One region of the Paenibacillus sp. sgz302115 genome, then DNA from elsewhere that is predicted to be linked to it. Evidence: predicted binding sites of a transcription regulator. Region 1 holds the regulator's gene; the other holds the start of a gene.
The links. The regulator CtsR, encoded in region 1, represses protease genes until heat stress. The targets are predictions, from matches to a motif close to ATGGTCAATAAAGGTCAAACA.
Positions count from the first base shown of each region.

Region 1 (3,417 bases):
CTCAAGACCCAGACCGAGACCAATCAATGCCTTAGCGGCTATGCCGTCTCCTTCACGAATCAGTCCGAGCAAAATATGTTCTGTCCCAATATTATTGTGTCCCAAACGAACGGCTTCTTCCTGCGCCAGCGCCAGCACTTTTTGTGCGCGTTCCGTAAATCTTCCAAACATCATATCTCCTGCACCTCCACGAATAATAAATATCTATAATTAATGTTGTGATCCCAGTGTCTCACGAAGCAGCTTCGCCCGGTACATATCTCTCTCGGTAGCTGTCAGCTCGTCGCCGAACATTTTTTGCAAAAATCCCGGCTGTGTCTTAACGTTAAGCTCATTGAGCACTGAAATCGAAGGCCCTTCCAGAATCCCAAGATCCACTCCTAGCCTTACATCAGAGAGCCGCTGTGCGGACTCCTTCAGCTCCATCACCGCCGCATAAGACAAAATGCCGTAGGAACGTTTAACTCTATCGGTAATCCGCAGTGCGGACTCCGCCAACAGCCGTTCACGCGCATTACGCTCATGCTCAATAATCTGGGTGACGACACTGTGAAGATTCTCAATAATCTCATTTTCAGTCTGGCCAAGCGTGATTTGGTTGGAAATCTGAAAGATGTTCCCTACTGCTTCGCTGCCTTCACCGTAAATTCCTCTTACCGTAAGCCCCACTTGATTAACAGCGGATAAAATCCGGTTGATTTGCTGTGTCATCACCAGTGCTGGCAAATGCACCATCACCGATGCGCGAAGCCCTGTGCCAACATTAGTGGGACAACTGGTCAAATACCCTCTGCGATCATCAAAGGCATAATTGACAGAGCCTTCAAAAATATCATCAATCGCTGTCGCCCTCAGCCAAGCCTCTCTAACCTGCAGACCGGGGAACAGGCATTGAATGCGCAGATGGTCTTCCTCGTTGATCATAATGCTGACCGACTCGTCCTCATTCAGGATAACCGCGCCGCCCCGTGAGTCATTGGCCAGGTTAGGGCTGATAAGATGCTTTTCCACCAGCACTTTTTTATCCAGCTCATCCAGCTCATCCAGCTTCAGCAGTTGAAAGGTTCCGAAATCCGCACTAGCTTCCCCTTGAAATACAGGAGCTAGCTGCTCCAGCACTTCCTCCGACTGCTCTGCCGAGGCCAGCAACGGGAAGGGAAGGTGCTCCAGATTACGGGCGATACGCATACGGCTGCTGATCACTATCTCAGAATGGCTGCCTCCGCAGCGCATCCAGTCACTAAGCGCTTGTTCGGTAAACCGGAGATTTGACATGTCGTATCCCCCCTATATATCAAAGACTTTACTCTTGCGGCATTTCTTTTTCAAGCCTGCGGATCTGATCCCTCAGCTCAGCTGCAGTTTCGAACTCCTCCTGCACGATGCTTTGCTGCAGTTCCTGCTTCAGCTCTTCAATCTGCCGCTTGCACATGATCTGGGCTCCTGCCCGTTTCGGAAGCTTGCCAACATGAGCAGTGCTGCCATGTACCCGTCTGAATAGCGGGTCCAGCGTACTGTCAAAATATTTATAACAAGAGCTGCAGCCAAAACGCCCAAGCTTGCTGAACTGGGAATACGTCATCCCGCAATTCTCACAATGCAGACCCTGTACAGTCTGGGCCGCTGCAGTTTTCTCCTTGCCTGCTCCTTCAAGATCCAGCAGGCCTGACAGCAAGCTGTGGATGGAGAAGCCTCCCGCTGTTCCCGGAATAAGCTCCCCTTTCTCCCGGGCGCAGCTTTCACAAATATGAAACTCCGTCTTCTCCCCGTTCACAATCTTCGTGAAATGGAGCGTCGCCGGTTTGACCCCGCATTCCTGGCACAGCATAAGCGGTGTCCCTCCCTTAGATTGAGCATTATTTGCCTAACAAAGAGATAAGCATAGCCTTCATCAGCTTGGCACGAATCTCATCCCGGTACGGCAGATTAACCGTCAGGCATTCCCGGGAAACAGCGGCGCGCATGAGGCACGCTTCACGCTTGGTTAGAAAACCGGCCTCCTCAAGCTGATAAATCAGCCCTTCGGCGGAATTTTGATCAATATCTTTTCCGATTGTAGAGTTGAGATGGGCATACAGTGCCACATTCTGGGGCAGCTCAAAACGCTGAATCCGAATATAGCCTCCGCCTCCGCGTTTGCTCTCCACTACATAGCCCTTTTCCAAAGTAAAGCGTGTACTAATGACGTAATTGATCTGAGACGGTACGCATGAGAACTGGTCCGCCAGGTCATTGCGCTGAATTTCCACCGTACCTTCGGGACTTTCATGCAAAATATTCTTCAGATATTGTTCGATAATATCAGAGATATTACGCATCACTCATCCTCCAGTGTTCAATGCTTGTAGTACCTTTTGCGTTGACTTTGACTTTCTTTGACTTTTTTCATATTATAACACATTCTCAGTGAATTCCAAGGGGTTACTTTTATTTTTTACTTTTTGGTCCCATTGTATTCCGCCTATACGTTATTAGGGACATCATTTATATATGGAAAAAGCTCCCCAGCTTCTTTTTTTGAAGAGGAGAGCCTTAAGCTTCTAATCAGAAAAAATCAAACAGAGCCGTCTTCGATTGTGGAACAATATCCTCCAGCCATTGCACGGCCTCAGCCTTCCCGGTTAATTGTCCGTAGCGGGCCAGCTCTAATGGTCGTTTATATCCAAGCAGCAACACAGTAAGTGTACCGATAGTACAGCTTAGATCAGCCGTATCCTTACCTCCTGCTACACGGCTTAACGTTGCTTCACCCTGTTCCGTTACACTCCATTGCCACAATCCATCATTCCACGGGGCATGCTCGTCTTCGATATACAGCGTACGCTGTTGAACGCTATTTTGGCCACTAAAGGAAAAATTGCTCACAAACGCTTCGGCATTCACAATCCGTGCCATAAAATAAGGATAATTCTCTTGTTGAATCCGCGGGTTCGGCAGCAAATAGGGCAGAATATCATCGGACGGCACCAGCTTCAGCGAAGCTCCTGTTATCATCGAATCATGGTTGGCAAGAAATGTCCACAGGCCTTGGCGCGCTTTTTCATTTAAGTATATGAATTCATCGATGACCAGCTCTTTTTTCTCTATTTTATAGAGGACATATCCTTCCGGTTCCCCCAGCTCCGAATAAAAGACGCAGTGATGCGTGTCTTCATCCAGTACGCTCTGTTTCCACCAGTCTCTATCACGCTGCAGGGTTCCATTATATTCGGCGGCAAAACGGCTATACAGGTGTTCCAGAATTTCAAGCTCCGCCGCATCACGCTTTATGCTCCCCTGAATCTCCGTCTTCCGCGGGAACATGGCTACGGGAATAGAATACTTCTTATACTCACAGTAAACCTCCCAGCCGAATTTCCGGTAAAAGGGAATCAGAAAGGGATGTAAAAAAGATAACGTCTGGCCCGCCTGATTCAT
Region 1 is NZ_JBVYOK010000023.1:75,562-78,978, forward strand. Features, by position in the region: gene clpC (ATP-dependent protease ATP-binding subunit ClpC) at 1-174, opposite strand, end outside; gene mcsB (protein-arginine kinase McsB) at 211-1,275, opposite strand; gene mcsA (protein-arginine kinase activator protein McsA) at 1,304-1,828, opposite strand; gene AC0LWN_RS27860 (CtsR family transcriptional regulator) at 1,857-2,318, opposite strand; gene AC0LWN_RS27865 (GNAT family N-acetyltransferase) at 2,545-3,417, opposite strand, start outside.

Region 2 (3,417 bases), on a different contig from region 1:
AGGAAGTTCTTCAGGGTTGCGGTTAGCCAGAACCTTAACGTCTTTGCCGTTCACTTTGAAGAAGCCGTCATGTACTTCAACGTCTCCTTGGAATTTACCTTGAGTTGTATCATATTTAAGCAAATGAGCAAGCATCTTAGCGTCAGTCAAGTCGTTGATTGCTACCACTTCGATACCTTCTACATTTTGAATACGGCGGAATGCAAGGCGTCCAATACGTCCAAAACCGTTAATACCAACTTTTACACTCATTGAATAGTTCCTCCTAGATTTCATTTTATTTATTCAAGACAGGCGGTTAAGCTTGTCAAGACAACAATGTTAAGTATAATGCAAAATAACTTCGCATGCCTCCCATATTTCGGGAATTACCCCACCGGCTGCATTTGTTTGTCGATTTCTTTGCCGATTTCGATAGCAGCAGCCTCATCTGTAACGAGAATATCCTCTTGCCCGAACCGCAGCATCGCATGTATTGCCTTAGCCTTGCGTTTGCCGCCGGCAATACCTACTACAACTTCTGTGCGGATGATATCCTCCAGACGCAATCCCATCGTCAGCATGGTGTGGACAACCTGGCCCTCTTCATTGAAATAATAGCCGAACGATTCGGCAACCGCTCCTTCGCCTTGAATCTCCGAGACTGTAGCCTCATCCAGCTTGCGGCGGCGGGTCATTTCAATGGCATCGCCAATCCCATGCACAATAATACGCGATCTGCGGATGATTTGCACGATCTCTCCAATATTTGCGTCAAGCGCCAGTGACTGATATGCATCTTCACTAAGCAGATCGGGCACATGCAGCAGACGGTAATTGGCGCCAATCCGCTTGGCCATCGTTGAGGCGATGGTGTTAGCCTGAATCTCCATGCTCTCTCCCAAGCCTCCGCGCGCCGGCACAAACCAAGCGTTCTTATAGGAAAGGGATAATGGGGGTGGCAGCTGATCCGCCATCTCAGCCAGCGTTGAACCGCCGGTGACGGCAATGGTATCATCGGAACGCAGCACACCGAGCAATGCCTTGGCTCCTGCGCGCCCCAGCTCACGCTTCGTGAACGGTGACGTTTCGCAATCGCCAGGTACAACAATCACTTTGTTCAGACCATACGTTGTACGAATTTTCTCTTCCAGATCATCCAGGCCAAACAGGCTCTTGGCGATCGGCTCCAGCAAGTCAAGCAGTCTGCGTCCGGCATCGCTTATACGCATGCCTACGCTCTCGATCTCAATGAGCCCTTGCGATTTCAGAAGATCCGTCTCGGCGCGGAGCACCCGCTCGGTCATATCAAGCGAAGCCGCAAGTGTTCTACGCCCAATAATATCGGACAGCATGATCTGATGTAGAATCGTGTAACGTCTCTTAAGGGTATCCATGAGATCAGGCAAAAGCTGCTTTTGGATTTCTAATAAATTACGCATGCCTTCACTCCTGCAACTTCGTCTTCCTCTTATTCCCTCGTTCATGGTCTCAAAATGTCCCGGGTTAACTTTTTAAGTCCCACCAATATTCTACCCAAAACTCACGCGGAGTGCAAGTCTTCGCAGAGTATAATTCTCAACCTCTTTTCATCTTATACATCTCACGCCTCATGGAAGGTCGTTAGAAACCCGGGGGTATGGAGCCGGATGAAGAAGTTTTGACAGCGCTGTGATTTTCCGTTGCATTTAATAAATAAATATATTATAATAATTTCTGTTGCGCCCGTGGTCCAATGGATATGACGTAGGCCTCCGAAGCCTGAGATCCAAGTTCGATTCTTGGCGGGCGCGCCATCCATATAGTAATTAACCAAAGAGCCGCTTGCTGGCTCTTTTTTTATAAACTAAGTTTGACTTTCTTTGACTTTTTGTTTGAATTTGTTTATCATGTGGTTAATACGGTAACAGTAAAAAATGAACACATTCGAAGAACCAATTCAAGGAGGTTTTCCACGTGAGTTATATTCCTATGGTAGTAGAACAGAGCAACCGCGGTGAGCGCGCTTATGACATCTATTCCCGCCTGCTGAAGGACCGCATCATTTTCCTCGGAACGGAGGTTAATGACGTGGTAGCCAACTCCATCATCGCACAAATGCTGTTCCTGGCTGCCGAAGACCCGGAAAAGGATATTCACCTGTATGTGAACAGCCCTGGCGGTTCTATTACAGCCGGAATGGCTATATTTGATACAATGCAATACATCAAGCCGGATGTTTCCACCATCTGTGTGGGCATGGCCGCTTCCATGGGAGCGTTCCTGCTGAACGCCGGTGCCAAAGGCAAACGCTTTGCGCTGCCAAACAGCGAAATTATGATTCACCAGCCGCTGGGCGGCGCTCAAGGTCAGGCGACGGACATCGAAATCCGTGCCCGCCGCATCCTTAAGATGCGCGACAAGCTGAACCGCATTCTGGCTGACCGTACCGGTCAACCGCTGGAGAAGATCGAGAAGGACACAGACCGCGACTACTTCATGAGCGCCACCGAAGCGGCTGAATACGGTCTTGTTGATAAAGTTATCGAGAAGACGCTTCCTGCAGGCGTGTAATCCGGATCAGACACACAATAAAAAAAGAGGAGGCTTCAGACCCTGACGGGTTCGAAGCCTCCTCTTTTTTGGCATAACAGCAACAGATTTGATTTACCTAAGCCTTCCATAGCCCAGAGCATCCAGCTTCCCGGCGATAACGCGGTAGCCTCTTCCGTTAGGATGCAGATGATCTAGTGACAGCAGGCTCCGCTCGTTGCCGGCAAACTCATAATAAATAGAAGCAAAGCCGCATACACTGCTGCTGTATCCCGCAGCATAGCGGTTGAACTGCCGCACCCAGTCCGTAGCCTCCATTAGCTGAGGATAGGGGTTGTATAATCCAACGACCCGAATGATATAGGGATTAGGACTTCTTGCCTTCAACTGCCAAAGCAAGCCCATAATATCGCTGAAATTTCTTTTACATTCGCGAAGGGACTTCTGCAACACGGGAGACAGATCGCCCGGACGAAGCGCTGTCGATTTGGCCGCTTTAATCAAATCATTGCCACCGATGGATAACGTGATAATATCAGCATTTCGAACATTCTGGCGGAATATCGAATCACTCCGCAGCCGCCCCTCCATTCCCTCCGTTGTCAGACCATTTATACCTAAATTGGCCGCATTGATTGGCACACGCAGCCGTCTCTCCGCCAATCTGCGGTAGACTGGCACGAATCCATTGCCCGGAAGTGCCCCGAACCCGGTAGTCAAGGAGTCGCCAATTGCTGTGTACTGATAGCTCATAACTCTCCCTCCCCGCATATAAGCTAGTTCCTCCTTTAGCTTATGAATGACGGAGCGGTCAGGCAACGGAGAGGTGTCCATACAGGGCACTCGCGGAGAGCGCCTATTTCAGCGCCGCAAACGGGCTGCTTCCATCCGGCAGCAGTTCTTTGA
Region 2 is NZ_JBVYOK010000036.1:9,671-13,087, forward strand. Features, by position in the region: gene gap (type I glyceraldehyde-3-phosphate dehydrogenase) at 1-252, opposite strand, end outside; gene AC0LWN_RS31280 (sugar-binding transcriptional regulator) at 369-1,421, opposite strand; tRNA gene AC0LWN_RS31285 (tRNA-Arg) at 1,701-1,775, shown strand; gene clpP (ATP-dependent Clp endopeptidase proteolytic subunit ClpP) at 1,936-2,532, shown strand; gene AC0LWN_RS31295 (GDSL-type esterase/lipase family protein) at 2,626-3,264, opposite strand; gene AC0LWN_RS31300 (PdaC/SigV domain-containing protein) at 3,368-3,417, opposite strand, start outside.
Region 2: the regulator CtsR is predicted to act here: its motif matches at 1,829-1,849, upstream of clpP (ATP-dependent Clp endopeptidase proteolytic subunit ClpP).